3 regions of the Cedecea davisae genome follow, and region 1 is predicted to be linked to each of the others. Evidence: predicted binding sites of a transcription regulator. Region 1 holds the regulator's gene; each other region holds the start of a gene.
The links. The regulator Fur, encoded in region 1, represses iron uptake genes when iron is present. The targets are predictions, from matches to a motif close to ATAATAATGAGAACNACTATCAA.
Positions count from the first base shown of each region.

Region 2: a site for Fur is predicted at 3,953-3,975, ahead of ACG1VR_RS13600 (TonB-dependent siderophore receptor). Genes of this name have one in related genera too.
Region 3: a site for Fur is predicted at 2,707-2,729, ahead of efeU (iron uptake transporter permease EfeU). Genes of this name have one in related genera too.

Region 1 is NZ_CP172054.1:3,541,935-3,548,079, forward strand. It holds gene ybfF (esterase) at 1-109, shown strand, start outside; gene ybfE (LexA regulated protein) at 242-520, shown strand; gene fldA (flavodoxin FldA) at 700-1,230, shown strand; gene fur (ferric iron uptake transcriptional regulator) at 1,510-1,962, shown strand; gene chiQ (ChiQ/YbfN family lipoprotein) at 2,066-2,392, opposite strand; gene chiP (chitoporin) at 2,438-3,844, opposite strand; gene glnS (glutamine--tRNA ligase) at 4,308-5,975, opposite strand.
Region 2 is NZ_CP172054.1:2,844,282-2,850,426, reverse strand. It holds gene ACG1VR_RS13610 (glycoside hydrolase family 3 N-terminal domain-containing protein) at 1-2,275, shown strand, start outside; gene ACG1VR_RS13605 (alpha/beta hydrolase-fold protein) at 2,350-3,912, opposite strand; gene ACG1VR_RS13600 (TonB-dependent siderophore receptor) at 4,109-6,145, shown strand, end outside.
Region 3 is NZ_CP172054.1:3,110,445-3,116,589, forward strand. It holds gene efeB (iron uptake transporter deferrochelatase/peroxidase subunit) at 1-626, opposite strand, end outside; gene efeO (iron uptake system protein EfeO) at 632-1,756, opposite strand; gene efeU (iron uptake transporter permease EfeU) at 1,817-2,650, opposite strand; gene putP (sodium/proline symporter PutP) at 2,982-4,490, opposite strand; gene putA (trifunctional transcriptional regulator/proline dehydrogenase/L-glutamate gamma-semialdehyde dehydrogenase) at 4,921-6,145, shown strand, end outside.

The sequences.
Region 1 (6,145 bases):
GGCCCGCGCCCATGTGATTGCCGGAGCCGGACACTGGGTCCACGCCGAGAAACCGGATGCGGTTTTGCGCGCAATTCACCGATTTATCGACGCTGATGCGAAAAACTGATTAAAAACAGAACGACCGGGACGCAGAAGTCGCTAACGCGTTGGCGCGAATGGCGCGCTGATGTATGATGGCGCGCTTAATTGCACCGGCACCCTGCCCCTGCAGCCAGAATTCCCTGTCAGTATCCTAATCATGGCAAAAGAACAAACGGACCGTACTACATTAGATCTGTTCGCGGACGAGCGTCGCCCCGGGCGGCCTAAAACCAATCCGCTCTCGCGCGATGAGCAGCTGCGTATCAATAAACGCAACCAGCTAAAGCGCGATAAAGTGCGTGGTTTGAAGCGGGTAGAGCTAAAACTGAACAACGATGCGGTCGACGCCCTCAACCAGCTTGCCGACGCGCGTAATATTAGCCGTAGTGAGCTTATCGAAGAGATGTTGCTCGAGCAGCTCAAAAAGCTGGCTTAAGCGCTTTATACGCGCTTCGAGAAATCTGAAATCATAAAACGGTGAGCGAAACCATGTTGCAGACTGTGCACCAGGGCGTGATAGCTGTTTCCGCTGGCGATTCTGTTCTGCTATGATTGCCCTATACGTGGGCATTTAACGGCCAGCATACTATTTAGTTTCAAGAGGTTATTTTACTCATGGCAATCGTAGGCATTTTTTTCGGCAGCGACACCGGTAACACCGAAAATATCGCGAAAATGATTCAAAAACAGCTCGGTAAAGAAGTTGCTGAGGTGCGTGACATTGCTAAAAGCAGCAAAGAAGATCTCGAAGGTTTCGACATTCTGTTGCTCGGCATTCCAACCTGGTACTACGGCGAAGCCCAGTGCGATTGGGATGATTTCTTCCCAACCCTCGAAGAAGTCGATTTCAACGGCAAGCTGGTTGCGCTGTTCGGCTGCGGCGACCAGGAAGATTATGCAGAATACTTCTGCGACGCGCTCGGCACCATCCGCGACATCATTGAACCGCGCGGCGCGGCGATTGTTGGCCACTGGCCAACCGCAGGCTACCACTTCGAAGCCTCCAAAGGCCTCGCGGATGACGACCACTTTGTTGGCCTGGCGATTGACGAAGACCGCCAGCCAGAACTGACCGCAGAACGCGTTGAAAAGTGGGTTAAGCAGGTTTCTGAAGAGCTGAATCTGGCCGATATCATTAACGCCTGATTTCAATGGCGCAAATGATGAATTTGCGCCATCTTGATAGATTGCAGCAATGAAAATAATTGCTACAAGTTTGTAACTTTCTCGTACATCCCTGTACAATGTCTTCCTGATAGCTTGGCTGATAATTACTGTAAATGGCGACGCCGCCACGATTTTTCAGCCTTATTTTGCACCATACTTGCGGTTCCCATTTAGAAGCAGCAGTTCTATAATGAGACGCATTACTCTTAACGCTCACTGCAGTTTGAGCGAATCGTTAAGCAACAGGACAATTTCCGCATGACTGACAACAATACCGCATTAAAGAAGGCCGGCTTGAAAGTCACGCTTCCGCGATTAAAAATCCTTGAAGTGCTGCAAGAGCCGGTAAATCATCACGTCAGCGCGGAAGACTTATATAAACGACTGATCGATATGGGCGAAGAGATTGGCCTGGCGACGGTCTACCGCGTGCTGAACCAGTTTGACGATGCCGGGATCGTGACCCGTCATAATTTTGAAGGCGGCAAGTCCGTTTTTGAACTGACCCAGCAGCATCACCACGATCACCTTATCTGCCTCGACTGCGGTAAAGTGATTGAATTCAGCGATGACTCCATCGAGCTGCGCCAGCGTGAAATTGCCGCTCGTCACGGTATTCGCCTGACCAACCATAGCCTGTATCTGTACGGGCACTGCGCTGAAGGCGACTGCCGCGAAGACGAAAACGCTCACGCGCCTAAAGAGAAGTAAAGCGCTTTAGCGAACGCCGCCCTACTCTGACGGCGGCGCTCAAAAAAACAAAAACCGGTGAATCGCTTCACCGGTTTTTTTATCGACTAAAGAAAGTAAAGCCTTAGCCGTTGTTGGCGCGAATTTCCTGCCAAATTTTGTCGCAGCGTACTTTTGCCGCTTCGTCATTGCCGCTTTTTCTGGCCTGGATACATTTCTGGTAGTCCAGCACGTTAACCGTTTCCTTCTCGGCAAAGGCCTGGTGCTGTTTTTCCTGGCGCAGCACGTTCAGCACGCTCTGGCAGGCTTCAATTTTATCCGGGTTACCTTCCGCAGTATTGATACAGGCGCTATAGGCCTGCTTCAGGCGTGAGTCTTCCTTCGGAGCCGCAGGCTGAACGCAGGCGGACAGGCTAAAGGCTACGGCGGTAACCAGCAGAATCTTTTTCATATTCTATCCTTATCAAAATCGGGCGCTTTCGCGCCCGGTTTCACATCAGAAGATGGTGAATGGTGCGATAACGATGAATTTCACGTCACGCTCATCCTGGAACATGTTGCCGTAACCACCGCCCCAGCTTGGGATGTCTGAGTGGTTGTCGTACTGGGTAAAGTGCAGTTTGAACAGCGTACCTTTAGCACGACCTTCCTGCACGGTGTACATCGCGTCCAGACTGTAAGAAGACTCTTTGATTTTGTTGGCCGCAAGATCCTGACGGTTACCGGCAGCATCAAGCGCCCAGGTAGATGGTTTCGCATCCCATGCATAGACATAGGAGCCACCCACTGCCCAACCCGGCAGGTTCCAGTTGCTCAGGTCGTACATTGCGCCGAAGAATACCGCTTTTTCGCCGTTGGCGTTGAAGTCAGAGCGGTTATCCCACCACACGTCGAGACGGCCGTTGGAGGAAGCGTAGGTTGGGGTCATACGCTGCAGGAAGTACCCCTGCTGGCCTTCTGCCTTAACCATGGTTCCTTCGAGACGCAGGTCAACCTGGCCTACTTTATAGCCGAAGGTCAGTGCCTGCAGCCATGCGGTGCCGTCGTAAATATCGTTGATGGTATTATTGCTGGCTTTATCGCGGGTGCCGTAGAACTGGTAGCTGGTGCTCAGAGGGCTGCCTGCAACATCAAATTTGTAGCTGGCTTTAGCAAAATACTGGTCAACGAAGCCCTGGGCCTGGCCGAATGCCCCTTCCAGAATCAAGTCATTTTTGAAGTCATACTTCGCGCCGATGGAGTGCAGATAGTCGACTTTGGTCTTTTTGTCGTTCTGATAGAACTTATCCGTTTCCAGGTGCCATGGAGCCTTGTACTCGTTGGTCCACATGTAGGAGAAGCTCAGCGCGCCCGCATCGCCATAGTCAAAGGCAGCACCGGCTTCAGCACCCTGATAGGTACCCGGCATAAAGCTCCAGTGCGGAGCCAGCAGGGTCTGGCCGGTTGGCTGGATGTAACCCGCACGCGCCCAAACCGGGCCATATTTAAATTTAGCCGCGGCCTTATAGAGACTGATCCCGCTCTTATCGCCGGAATAATCTTCGCTGTAGCCTTTATTTTTGGAAGAGAAAGCGATTTCGTTCGGGTGGCCGCTGGCGCTATCTTCAGCCATTTCAATCGCGGTGAATGCCGCAATATCGAGACCAAACATATCGGCCGCATAGCCGGACTGGAAGTCGAGGTTGGCGTTCCAGGTGGAGTGTGACAGGTTGGTTTTGTATTTGCCGTCAGCTACATCTTTACGGTCACGCTCACGTTGCCAGTAATAGACGCCCCCGGTCAGCGTTGAGTCATCAACAAAACCAGCCGCGCTAACCTGCGGAGCAACAACAAAGCCTGAAAGAGCGGTAACGCTTGCAATAGCAAGAGCAAGCGCACTACGTTTGCCACTAAACGTACGCATAATTAAATTCCTCTTTGACGTAAAAATCATCGCCTGACGTGAAAAGCGTCATGGACGAAAAAAGTAAAATTGCCTGACGGCTAAAAAGCGGTTTTTACATTACTCACCCGCATTACTGCTGCTCATAGACTATTTTTCGCGACGCGAATTATCAATGACTTTGTATGAGAGATTTCCTGGAGTATGACAGAGAGCACATAATCTATGTGCATTTGTAACAATTTCACACCACGGATTCTTCATCCTTCATTTCATTGATTAGCCATATAAAAAACTTTTGAGAGCGCTTTCATTATATGAGTCAGAAGATTACGGGATAAACAGGAATAAAAAAGAGGGTATTTTCAGGCTCTGTAAATGAGAATTAATTCGCAACGCGAATGTGTATGAATGGTTAAAGGAGTGTTTTCAGAAAGAAAAAACGCCGCATAAAGCGGCGTTTCGGTGAAGCGATAAACGGCGGTTACTCGCCGACTTTCGCCCAGGTATCGCGCAGACCAACGGTGCGGTTAAACACCAGTTTTTCCGCCGTGGTGTAGCGGCTATCGAGGCAGAAGTAGCCTTCGCGCTCAAACTGGTAGGCCTTGCCTTTTTCCGCAGTTTGCAGGCTTGGCTCAACGAAGCCCTGCTTGATAACCAGCGACTCAGAGTTGATGGTCGCCAGGAAATCTTCCGCCGCGCCCGGGTTAGCCACGCTGAACAGGCGATCGTACAGACGGATTTCCACCGGCAGCGCGTGCGCGGCGCTAACCCAGTGAATAACACCCTTAACTTTACGCCCGTCTGAAGGATCTTTGCTCAGAGTTTCCTGATCGTAGGTGCAGTACAGTTCGGTGATATTGCCTTCCGCATCTTTTTCTACGCGTTCTGCTTTAATCACGTACGCATTGCGCAGGCGAACTTCTTTACCCAGCACCAGGCGCTTGTACTGCTTGTTCGCTTCTTCGCGGAAGTCAGCGCGGTCAATGTAAACCTCGCCGCTGAACGGCACCTGACGGCTGCCCATTTCAGGTTTATTCGGATGATTCGGCATGGTCACCGTCTCTTCCTGGCCCTGAGGGTAGTTAGTGATGATAACTTTAACCGGATCGAGAACCGCCATCGCACGCGGTGCGTTCTCGTTCAGGTCATCACGAATGCAGGACTCCAGGGCGGCCATTTCTACGGTGTTATCCTGCTTGGTCACGCCAATGCGTTTGCAGAACTCACGGATAGAAGCGGCGGTATAGCCGCGGCGACGCAGGCCGGAAATCGTCGGCATACGCGGGTCATCCCAGCCTTCAACAATCTTCTCGGTCACCAGCAGGTTCAGCTTACGCTTCGACATGATGGCGTATTCGAGGTTCAGGCGAGAGAACTCATACTGGCGCGGGTGAGCAGGAATGGTGATGTTATCCAGCACCCAGTCATACAGGCGACGGTTATCCTGGAATTCCAGCGTACACAGCGAATGAGTAATGCCTTCCAGCGCATCGGAAATGCAGTGGGTAAAGTCGTACATCGGGTAGATGCACCACTTGCTGCCGGTCTGGTGGTGATCGGCAAATTTAATGCGGTACAGAACCGGATCGCGCATCACGATAAACGGCGAAGCCATATCGATTTTTGCACGCAGGCACGCAGTACCCTCGGCGAACTCGCCGTTACGCATTTTCTCAAACAGCGCGAGGTTTTCCTCAACGCTGCGGTCGCGGAACGGGCTGTTTTTACCCGGCGCGGTCAGGCTGCCGCGGTATTCGCGAATTTGCTCAGGGCTTAGCTCATCGACATAGGCCAGTCCTTTATTAATTAGCTCAACGGCATAATTAAACAGCTGGTCGAAATAGTCTGAGGAGTAACGGACGTTACCGGACCAGTGGAAGCCCAGCCATTCAACGTCGTGCTTAATAGACTCAACGTATTCGATGTCTTCTTTTACCGGGTTAGTGTCATCGAAACGCAGGTTGCACTGCCCCTGGTAGTCCTGGGCAATGCCAAAGTTCAGGCAAATAGACTTGGCATGGCCAATATGCAGATAGCCGTTTGGCTCAGGCGGAAAACGGGTGCAAATACTGGTGTGCTTACCGTTCGCCAGGTCTTCATCAATAATCTGACGAATAAAGTTAGTTGGGCGGGCTTCAGCCTCACTCATCGCGGGTTCCTCAAAGCGTGTACCTTAGTTAACGGTGCATGATCTAATAAGCGGCCTCGGGAAACAACCTTTAGTTGCATTAATTAGGGTTATCAATCAGCGGCAAATCGCAGGCAATAAAAAAGCGGCTGACGATTTCCGTCAGCCGCTCAGGCACAATAGCTTACTCA
Region 2 (6,145 bases), 700 kb from region 1:
TGCTTACTGGCTGGTGCTTTCAGAAACCGGTGAACACCGTGAAAGAACGGATATGAGCGATGAGTTTGCCGGTGTTTCGGAACAGGCCTCGCTGGCACAAAGGTTGAAGATTGGCGTGGGGCAAATAACGCGGCCTTTGGGAACGCATATTGTTGAGGCTAAAGAGGGCGTGCGGGCCGCCAACAAGCTGCAAAAAATGCTGGTCGAGGAGACCCGGCTGGGTATTCCCGCGCTGTTTCATGAAGAGTGCCTTGTGGGCCTGCTCTGCAAAGATGCGACCCTTTTTCCTTCTTCGCTGAACTACGGTTCAACCTGGGACCCGGCCCTTATTCGCCAGGCCGCCATGCACATTGGAGACGAGGCCCGCAGCACCGGCTGCCATCAGGGGCTTGCTCCGGTGCTGGACGTTTCCCGGGATGTTCGCTGGGGACGGACGGAAGAGACATTCGGCGAAGATCCCTGGCTGGTGGGGCTTATGGCCTGTGCTTATGTCGAAGGGTTGCAGGGTAAAAAACGCGATTTGCTGGCGACGTTAAAGCACTACGTGGGGCATTCGTTCAGCGAAGGTGCGCGTAATCATGCGCCGGTTCATCTGGGGTTTTGCGAACTAAATGATACCTTCCTGCTGCCGTTTGAGATGGCGGTGAAGCTGTCGCACGCAGGCTCCGTGATGCCCGCCTATCACGATATCGACAATCAGCCCGGCCACAGTGACGGCTTCCTGATGACGGATATTTTGCGCGAGCAGTGGGGGTTTGACGGCATCATCGTAGCGGATTACGGCGGCGTCAGTCTTCTACATCAACATCACGGCGTTGCGCGGGATGCGGCGGAGTCGGCGGCGCTGGCGTTTAATGCCGGGCTGGACGTGGAATTACCCAAGGATGACTGCGTCCGCCATTTAGGCGATGCGGTGGAACGCGGGCTTATCAGTATGGCAAAAATTGATGAGATTGTTGCCCGCACGCTGGCGGTGAAGTTCCAGCTTGGCCTGTTTGAACGGCCTTATGCCGATGAAACGAAGGTCGTGCTTCAGAGCAAACAAGCGCGGCAGGTTGCCAGAGACGTTGCCACGCGTTCCGTTACGCTTCTGGAAAACAGGGCGGCAATACCGCTGGCAGAAAATCAGAGGATGGCCGTGATCGGGCCGACCGCCGACGATCCTCTGGCGCTGCTGAGCGGCTACAGCTTCCCGGTGCATTTGATAATCAGCGACATGCTTGAGGAAACAACGCAGGTCACCACGCCTCTGGCGGCGCTGTGCCATTACCTGGGCGATGAGAAGGTCAGCTATGCCAAAGGCTGCCATATTATCGAAAAACGCATGGCCGGTGCGCCGGTCTTCCCCGGCGACAGCAGCGGAAAACCGATTCAGCATTCACCGGTTTCGCTTGATACTTCTCTGATTGCGCAAGCGGTTCGTACTGCGGAGCAAAGCGATATTGTTGTCGCCTGCGTGGGTGACTTAGCCGGACTCTTCCAAAGCGGTACGGTGGGGGAAGGGTCGGATACTGACTCTCTTAATTTACCCGGCGTTCAGCAGCAACTGCTGGAAGCGCTGGTAGCGACCGGAAAGCCGGTCATTGTAGTGATGACCGGCGGGCGCCCTTATAACTTGGGGGGGCTGGAAGATAAAGTTTCAGCACTCATTATCGCGTGGGCGCCGGGTCAGGAAGGCGGCTGGGCGATTGCAGACGTTTTGACAGGCCGGGCGGAGCCGCAGGGTAGGTTGACCGTCAGCATACCGAAGAGCGCCGGAGCGATGCCTTATTATTACAACCACAAACTGAAAAGCGGCGGCACGCCGTATGCGTTTCATTTTGGCAGCCGCTACCCGTTTGGCTATGGCAAAAGCTGGACCAGCTTCAGCTACAGCCCAATAACCCTGCGCGGTAAAACGGTGGCGATAGATGGAGAGATTACGCTAAGCGTGACCGTAACCAACACCGGGGAGCGCAGCGGAAGTGAAGTTGTTCAGCTTTACGTTCGCGACAACGTAGCCTCGATGGTGCGGCCGGTTAAGGAGCTAAAGGGCTTTGAGCGCGTTGAACTTGAGGCGGGGGAATCGGCCACGCTGACCTTTATTCTGCCCGTCGATATGCTTAATTTCACCGCCCGCAGCGGGAAACGCATTGTTGAACCGGGAGAGTTTACGCTGATGGTGGGCGCGTCGTCTGAGGATATTCGCGAGACAACTCAGGTTGAAGTGCTGGGGGAAACGCGAACTTTGCCGAAGATATGGCGAATGCTGAGCCACTGCGAAGTTAGCCGCTAATTTTTATGTTTGTGACAACCCCTCTTTCGGCCGAAAGAGGGGCGCCGTCCGGCAAGCCACGAGGCAGGGAAAAATTAATCCCGCTTAATCAAATCCTTCACGCCCGCGATAATGGCCTCGCACCAGGCGGCATAATCATGGCCGCTTGACCACGGGTGAAAACTGACCTCATAACCTTTGTCGCGCAGTACCGTCTCAAGCTGCTGCGTATTACGGTAAATTCCGCCGTCTGAGCCTTTGCTTTCAAATCTCCCGGCCTGAAGCCAGAAGCGAACCGGCAGGCGAGGAGACTGCTGATATTGGCGAGTAAGCCAGCCCGGCGCTTCGCCCTCCGGCGCCCACCAGTAAGAACCGGACAGGCTCAGCACGTTGCCGAAAACGTCGGGGTGACGCAGGGCAACCCACGACGAAGCCAGGCCGCCATAGCTTGAACCAGCGACAATAGTTTTCTGCGCCGTCAGGCTAATGCCCTGACGTTGTAGCCACGGCACCAGTTCCTGGGCCATAAAATCGGCGAAGTCCCGATTGGGCGGCAGCTCTTTTTCGCGCCGATCGCCGTCGAGGCTGTCAATAAATACCGCATTGATTGGCGGGAGTGAATGGCGGGCGATCAGGCCGTCCAGCACGTTAGCGAGACGGTAGCGATTCTGATACATGCGGCCATCAAACAGCATCAGCGTCCAGCGTGCGGGCTGGCTGCCGCGCGGGCGATAGACAGTGACTTCGCGGCTGTTAGCAAGCTTCTTGCTCTCCACCTGATAGCGCACCAGCGAACCGTTGCGAATCGGCTCCGAGGTTGCGTGAGGCGTGAAGTAGCGGGTGGACGTGAGGTTTAAAAGCGAGAAGCGGTTCCAGCGGTCGGCCTGGCCTGCGGGACTGGACTGGGGGTTGAGCGGGTCGGCCTGGGCGCTCACCAGAATAGCGCGACGCTGTTCGCGAGCGGTGCCTTCTACCAGAGGAACGTCCGGCGCGAGCTTATATTGCATCAGCGTGTCGGCCGGAACGACATAGCTGCGATACCAGACGTCCGACTGGCCGAGGCGGAACATCGGGTCGTGATCCCCGGCGGGAGAGCCAAGCACGAAGACATTGCTGGTCGCGCCGCGCCACAGGAAAGTCACGCGTTTATTACTGGCGTCTATTGCCTCCACCAGAGGCGTGCCTTGCTCACGTCTTGCCTTCCAGAAAGCATCGGTATTGCCGCCGTGGCTCAGAGCCTGCTCCAGAGCCAGCAGCGCCGGGCTTTCCGGGGTCAGCACTTCATTCCGTTTCAGCGGAACGGTTTCGCGAATTTGCCAGCGGAACCGCCAACGCTGGCCGGGTTCCCCGCGCAATACCAGGGTTGAGGGCACGCCAACCGGCAAAGCAAAGAGCGGGTTATGTTTGCCATCGACCGGGCCATTTTCCACCAGCGCGCGCCAGACACGGCCTTTACTGTCAAGCAGGCTGGCGTCCGTTATGCCCGCGAGTTTCACATTGGCGTAGTTATCCCTAAGAGCGGGAAGGCCAAAACAGATTTCACCGCTGGCGTCGAACTTCCCCTCCTGCTCTCCCTGGCTACCGGTAAATGTGCAGGTTGCGGCGACCGCCGAGGCTGAACAAAGTCCGATCATTAGTGCGCTCCACGCGGCTCTCATGTTGTTCCATCTTTGCTGTAAAAAAAGTTGTTACACGCTAATGCAAATGAGATTGATTTGCAATAACATTGCGAACCGTTGCGCTTTATGACAAAACGTAACCGGAGATCGCGGGGCGATCTTTGTTAACCCAGTAACAGGGGACGTAACGGTAATGAATTTTAAAAACAATAAAATGACCCACGGCATCTTGCTGATGGGTCTGAGTAGCATTGGGATGGTTAGCGGCGCGCAGGCGGAAGACCGCCGCGCTGCTGAAGAGACGATTGTGGTATCCGGCAGGGTGAGTGAGGATCCCTCCGCGCCGGTGAAAGGGATAGTGGCGACTAAAACGCTGTCCGCCACTAAAACGGTTGCCGACCTGGTGAAAACGCCGCAGTCGGTATCGGTTATTACCCGCGACCAGATGAACGCCCAGGATGTCACCTCCGTCTCCCAGGCGCTGCGCTATACGGCAGGGGTGTTTACCGAATATCGGGGCAGCTCGAACCGTAATGACGAGGTTTTTGTACGCGGCTTTAGCTACGTGCCTAAATACCTCGACGGCCTGAGCTACGGCGCAACCGCCTCGTCGCAGACCGGGACTTTTGACCCCTGGCTGCTGGAGCGCGTGGAGCTGGTTCGCGGCCCGGCCTCGGTGCTGTTTGGCCAGGTGAACCCCGGCGGGCTTATCAGCATGACCAGCAAACGCCCGGTACGCGAAGCAATACATGAAGTGCAGTTCCGCACCGGGAACCAGCATCTTGCCGAGGGCGCTTTTGATTTTGGCGGTCCGCTAAGCGACGATGGCCGCGTGCTTTACCGCCTTAACGGCATCGCCCGCACCCAGCATAGCCAGGTTGCCGATTATAAAGAGCAGCGTATGGCGATTGCCCCGGCGCTGACCTGGTATCCAAATGACCAGACTCGTTTTACGCTGCTCACCAGCTATCAAAAAGATCCGCAGGCGGGCTACCGTAATTTCCTGCCCGCCGCAGGCCTGGTCACTAAGACGTCTGCCGGGTATATTCCGCTGGACTTTAACGTCAGTGACCCGAGCTATGACCAGTCGTGGCGCGAACAGACGATGATTGGCTATGAGTTTGAACATAGCTTTAATGATGTCTTCACCTTCCGCCAGAACGCCCGCTACGCGAAGATTAACCAGAAGTACCGCTATCTTGTCTATTCCACCTCCAAAAGCGACACGCTGCTTTCGCGCCGCGCCCAGCATGAAACACGCGACACCGAAGAGTTCGGGCTGGATAACCAACTAGAAGCGCAGTTCGACACCGCAAGCGTCGGGCATACCCTGCTGAGCGGGCTTGATTATAAATCCAGTCACGACCGTCAGCAGCTTAGCCGCGGCATGGGATCTCAGTATGATCTCTACTGGCCAAACCCGCGTTACGGCATCAACGTAGATGAAAGCACTTTCAGTGCGGTGAGCGACGACCAGCAGAATCTCGATCAGGTTGGGGTCTATTTGCAGGATCAGCTCAGCTGGAATAACTGGCAGCTGCTGCTTTCCGGGCGCTACGACCAGGCCGAGGTGCGCACAACCGACCGGCTCAAAAACAAAATGGTGCAGCAGAATGACGGTAAATTCACCTGGCGTACCGGCCTGCTGTACGCTTTTGACTTCGGGCTTTCGCCGTACATCAGCTACAGCACTTCGTTTGAACCGAATCTGCAAACGAATCGTGCTCCGGGGGCGGCACCTTTTGACCCGAGTCTCGGCAAGCAAACCGAAATCGGGCTGAAGTATCAGCCGCAGGAACAGACATACATGACGCTGGCGCTGTTTGACCTCCGCCAGACCAATGTCGGGACTTATAACAGCGCGAAGGGGTGGTTCGAAAACGCCGGTGAAGTCCACTCTAAAGGGCTTGAAGCTGAGGTTCATTCGACGTTATTCGACAGTCTTAATCTGATTGGCTCTTACACCTGGACCGATGCTGAAACCGCCAGCACCACCGTGGCCGGAACCGAAGGCAAGACGCCAGCCCGTATCCCAACGCATATGGCTTCGGCGTGGGGCAGCTACACCGTTCCGGGAGGCCTGTTTAAAAACCTGACCACCGGCGTGGGCGTGCGCTATATCGGAACAAGCTATGGCGATGCAAAAAATACCTTTAAAGTAGCGGCCGTGGATTTGTATGACGCGATGGTGCGTTATGAGCTGGGTGAAGTCAGCAGCAGCCTGAAAGGGGCGGCCGTTCAGTTCAACATCAATAACCTTGCCGACACTAAG
Region 3 (6,145 bases), 430 kb from region 1:
CTGAGTAAGTCCGGCGTGTGCTTGATGATGTCGCGCAGCGCGTGGATCACCGTATCGTTGGTATTGGCGCAAATTTGCAGCAGCAAATCACCGTGGCACAGGCTGGCGTCCAGCGAGTCATTGGGGAAGCTTGTCATCTGCTGGAGCTTGTTCGGCTTCTGCTTTTGCAGGCCAAACCGCTCATCAAACAGCGAGCTGCCAACGGAAAGCGTAATCGTAAGGTTATCGGGATAAATTTCCGCACCGAGAATGCCGGAGTCCATTGGCGGCATACGCGGGTTTGGCGTATCGGGTGCCGGGCCGCCGCTGGTGAGGAAATCAAAGCGCGCGGTTAACAGGCGGAACAGGCGTTCAAGGTCGGCCTTATCGCCTGCAAGCACGTCAAACGCGACCAGCATCATTGACGCCTGCTGCGGCGTAAGGATCCCGGCCTGGTGCTCAGCGTAAAAAGGCTGACTTTCCTGACGCCCGTCCGGCGGCAACGTGCCCGGAGAAGAAACCGGTTTTGCGGCAGCGGCCATCGGGCAGCCTCCGCCAACGGCAAAGGCGCCCCCAAGGGCGCCCAGCGTTTTCAAAAGCTGGCGGCGCGCCGGTTGATGCGCGCCGATTTTATTCTTATCGCTCATGATGCTTAGTCCAGACCCATCACGCCGCGCAGCTGGGAGAGATCCTCCGCCAGAGTAGTGATTGGCCCTTTCAACGCTTTACGGTCGGCGTCGGTCAGCTTGTCATAAGTTTCAAAGCCGTCTTTGGTGCGGTATTTGGCCAGGATGGCGTCAACTTTCTTGAAGTTGGCATCGACTTTAGCCAGCAGCGCCGGGTTCTCTTTGCTCAGTTGAGGACGCAGCAGGTTAACAATCTTCTGGGCACCGTCTACGTTCGCCTGGAAGTCCCACAGGTCGGTATGGCTGTAGCGATCTTCTTCTCCGCTGATCTTGGTTGCGGCAACTTCTTCAATCAGGCCTGCTGCGCCGCCAACGACTTTGCTCGGCGGGAACGCCAGCTCGGAAATACGGGTTTGCAGATCCAGCACGTCGGCATTCAGCTTGTCGGCAAACGGCGCGGCGTCTTTAGTGGTGTTATCCCCGAACAGGATTTTCTCCAGACGGTGGAAGCCGGTGAACTTAGGATCGTCCGCCTTTTTCTCAAAATCATCTTCACGGGCGTCAATGCTGCTGTCGAGGTCGGAGAACAGTTCCGCAATCGGCTCAATGCGCTCGTAATGCTGGCGGGTTGAGGCATACAGCGATTTCGCTTTTTCGATATCACCGGCTTTCACCGCGTCGGTAAAGGCTTTGGTGCCTTTTACCAGCTCGGCAACTTCGGCGGTGACATAGGCTTTGTATTCGGTAATGGGGCCGGTCAGCGCCAGCAGGTCAGTTTTCGGCGCTTCCTGCTTACCGGTAGCTTTCACTACCAGCTTGCCTTTCGGGTTGGTCAGCAGGCCGCAGGTCATGTCGTATTCGCCAGGCTGCAGGTTAGCTGTCAGTTTCTGCGAGAAGCCCGGGGCAATGTTTTCGCGCTCTTCCACCACCATTACGCCTTTGAGAATTTCCCACTCCAGCGCTTTCTGGCTGTTGTTCTGAATAATAAACTGGGTTTTCCCGGCGTTCACGGTCACATTCATCGGCTCGCACTGCTTGTCGGTGACGGTGACTTTAACCTGCGGAATATCTGCCGCCTGGGCGGCAAATGCGGAAGAGACCAGCGCCAGCAGCGCGACGTGCAGTGCCTTCAGACGAAAATGTTGGGTCATGACCTATCCCTATTAAACAATGAGTCGTAATCACAAGGCGGCCGGGCCGCCGTTAATAAATTAGCGAGCCGTATTGGTCGCCTGGTTGTTCACGCGCGGCGGCATAAAGAACAGCACCAGCGCCGGAATCAGATAGATAAAGTACATCGCCACTTCGCTGACCGTCGGCGTCTCCTGATAACCGAAGATCCCCTCCAGCAGCGTGCCGGTAAGCGAATGGGTCGAGAGGGTGTTGCTCATATCGAAGGCAATATCCTGGAAGTGGTTCCACAGCCCCGCCTCGTGGAACGCCCGCACCGCTCCGGCGGCAAGCCCGGCGGCAACCAGCAGAATAAACAAGCTGGTCCATTTGAAGAACGCGCCCAGGTTAAGGCGAATACCGCCCCAGTAAATCAGGAAGCCGAGCACAATCGCGGTGGCCAGGCCAAGCATCGCGCCCAGCGGCGGCATAATGCCAACGTCCTGCTGGAACGCGGCCAGCAGGAAGAACACCGACTCCAGCCCTTCACGCGCAACGGCGAAAAAGACCATCATAATCAGCGCCCAGCCGTGGTTTCCCTTGCTTTGCAGCGCGTGATCAACCGCCTGCTCAAGCTGCACTTTCACGTTGCGCGACACTTTGCGCATCCAGAACACCATCCAGGTGAGGATAAACACCGCAATGACCGCGACTATCCCCTCGAACAGCTCCTGCTCTTTTTGCGGGAACTCGCCGGTGGTTTCGTTGATAAAGATGCCGAGGCCCAGGCAAAGCGCGGCGGCGGCAAACACGCCAATCCACATAACGGCGATCCACTGGCCGCGCTGGGTACGCTTCAGGTAGCTGGCAATCAGGCTGACGATGAGCGCTGCCTCCAGCCCTTCACGTAACATGATGAGAAACGGAACAAACATGCCTGACACCTCAGATGTGAATACAAGTCAATTGACGTAAAGAAAAGTAAACCAGAACGATAGTGATTATCATTAGCAGAAGTAATAAAAACAAGAGGCCGGGATTACATATTTATGACCAGATGTAAAAGGGCCGGATGATCCGGCCCTTCAGACTGATGACAACCCTCTGGCGAGAGAAGAAATATCAGACGGTTCGTTAAAAAAACAGGAAAATCAATTCATTGATTTTCGGCTGATTACCACAAAGAGGGAAAAACCACGCTTTTTTCCTCTTTGTCAGCAACCTAAAAAGGGCCGGATTAACCGGCCCCTGTAAAAAGTCATGTTTTTAGTCGGTCTGTAATTTGCCCGGAGGCGGAGTGTGATAAACCGCATCTGCTTCAGCAAAACGCTTCTGCATTGAGGTGGACGGCGCTTTGCCCAGCAGGCTCACCGCCACAATTGCTACGCTTGCGAAGACAAAACCAGGAATGATTTCGTAAAGCCCCAGCCAGCCAAACTGTTTCCAGATAAGCACCGTGGCCGCGCCAATAATCATCCCGGCCAGCGCCCCGTTGCGGGTCATACGCGACCACATTACCGAGAACAGCACTACCGGCCCGAACGCCGCGCCGAAGCCTGCCCAGGCGTAGCTCACCAGACCGAGTACGCGGTTTTCCGGGTTCGCCGCCAGTACGATTGCCACCAGAGCAACCACCAGCACCATCATGCGTCCTACCCACACCAGCTCTTTCTGGCTCGCGCCTTTGCGCAGGAAGGCCTTATACAGGTCTTCGGTAATTGCGCTCGAGCACACCAGCAGCTGGCAGCTCAGGGTCGACATCACCGCAGCCAGAATGGCAGACAGCAGGATCCCGGCAATCCACGGGTTAAACAGAATTTGCGCCAGCTCGATAAACACCCGCTCACCGTTCTGGGACACGGCGCCAGCCTGCTCAGGGTTATTGGTAAAGTAGGCGATGCCGAAGAAGCCCACCGCGCAGGCACCCGCCAGGCAGAGGATCATCCAGGTCATACTGATGCGGCGAGCGTTGACGATGGTGTGATGCGAATCAGCGGCCATAAAGCGCGCCAGGATGTGCGGCTGGCCAAAATAGCCCAGACCCCAGCCCATCAACGACACGATAGCGACGAAGTTCAGCCCTTTCAGCATATCGACGTTTTCGATGCTCTTTTGCTTGATAACCATCAGAGAGTCGTCGAGGCCGCCAACCGCCATTATCACCATGACAGGCGTCAGGATCAGCGCGAAGATCATCAGACTAGCCTGCACGGTATCGGTCCAGCTTACCGCCAGGAATCCGCCCACGAAGGTATAAATGATGGTTGCCGCTGCTCCGGCCCAAAGCGCGGTTTCGTAGCTCATTCCAAAGGTGCTTTCAAACAGGCGGGCGCCCGCGACAATGCCGGAAGCACAGTAGATGGTGAAGAACAGCAGGATAACCAGGGCGGAGATAATACGCAGCAGGCGGCTGCCATCCTCGAAACGCCCGGTAAAATAGTCCGGGAGAGTCAGCGCGTTATTATTCACCTCGGTGTGAACGCGTAAGCGCCCGGCAACCAGCTTCCAGTTAACCCAGGCTCCCAGCGTCAGCCCGATGGCTATCCAGCTTTCGGAGATGCCGGAGATAAAAATCGCGCCCGGCAACCCCATCAGCAGCCAGCCGCTCATATCGGAAGCTCCCGCAGACAGCGCGGTCACCACGCTGCCGAGGCTTCGGCCGCCGAGAATGTAATCATCAAAACTTCGGGTTGAGCGCCAGGCGATAAAACCAATCAGTATCATGCCAAAGATATAAACCAGAAAGGTCACCAGCATCGGTGTGCTTATTGTCATTCAGACTTCTCCATAGCTATTTTTACGCCTGCTCTCTCTGACCAGGCCACTTCGCGCCGGAACGGGGCGCTGTATTGTTATCGTGATTTAAAATGGGGAATGCATCCTGCCGGAACCCTTTATTTTTCACAAACGATTTAACACAGCATTTACATCGATTGCATCCTCGTTAGGTGAGCATTTCTCGCCAGGTTGCACTTGCTCACATTTTTATCGGTTGCACCTTCAAAAAGTGTTAAGCACGTCGGGAAATTTACCGTTTCGCCTGTCCTGCGGTCAGACGATTTCCTTATCTTAAATGTAACAATTCAGCGTTTTTGCGAATGGCTTAACGGCTTCGATTTAACACGGTTGCACAAAGTTGCAACTTAATAGATATTGCCGGTTAACTAAGTAACACCCGAACAACCTTTAACCTGGAGACTGTGGCATGGGCACCACCACCATGGGCGTAAAACTGGATGAAGCAACGCGCGAGCGTATTAAAGAAGCCGCTTCGCGCATTGACCGCACGCCGCACTGGCTGATTAAGCAGGCGATATTTAATTACCTCGAGCGCCTGGAAAGCAGCGACGAGCTCCCGGAGCTGCCTGCCCTGCTGGCAGGTGCGGCAAACGAAGCGGAAGAGTCTCCGACCCAGCCGGAAGAAGTTGCTCAGCCGTTCCTCGACTTCGCCGAGCAAATCCTGCCGCAGTCCGTTAGCCGCGCGGCTATCACCGCCGCATGGCGCCGCCCGGAAACCGATGCCGTGCCGATGATCCTCGAGCAGGCTCGCCTCGCTCCGGCGGTTGCCGAGCAGACCCAGAAGCTGGCCTGGCAGCTTGCCGATAAGCTGCGTAACCAGAAAACAGCCTCTGGCCGGGCGGGCATGGTGCAGAGCCTGCTTCAGGAATTCTCGCTCTCCTCTCAGGAAGGCGTGGCGCTGATGTGCCTGGCGGAAGCGCTGCTGCGTATTCCCGACAAGGCCACCCGCGATGCGCTGATCCGCGACAAAATCAGCAACGGCAACTGGCATTCGCACATTGGCCGCAGCCCGTCGCTGTTTGTTAACGCCGCCACATGGGGGCTGCTGTTTACCGGCCGCCTGGTCTCCACCCACAACGAAGCCAGCCTCTCCCGCTCCCTGAATCGCATTATCAGCAAGAGCGGCGAGCCGCTGGTGCGTAAGGGTGTGGATATGGCGATGCGCCTGATGGGCGAGCAGTTTGTGACAGGCGAAACCATCGCCGAAGCGCTGGCCAACGCCCGCAAGCTCGAAGAGAAAGGCTTCCGCTACTCCTACGATATGCTGGGTGAAGCGGCTCTGACCGCCGCCGACGCGCAGGCTTATATGGTTTCTTACCAGCAGGCTATCCACGCTATCGGCAAAGCTTCCAACGGCCGCGGAATTTATGAAGGCCCGGGCATTTCAATCAAGCTTTCCGCCCTGCACCCGCGCTATAGCCGCGCGCAGTACGACCGCGTAATGGAAGAACTCTACCCGCGCCTGAAGTCCCTGACCCTGCTGGCACGCCAGTATGACGTGGGTATCAACATCGACGCAGAAGAAGCCGACCGCCTGGAGATCTCCCTCGATCTGCTGGAAAAGCTCTGCTTCGAACCTGAACTTGCGGGCTGGAACGGCATCGGCTTTGTTATTCAGGCTTACCAGAAGC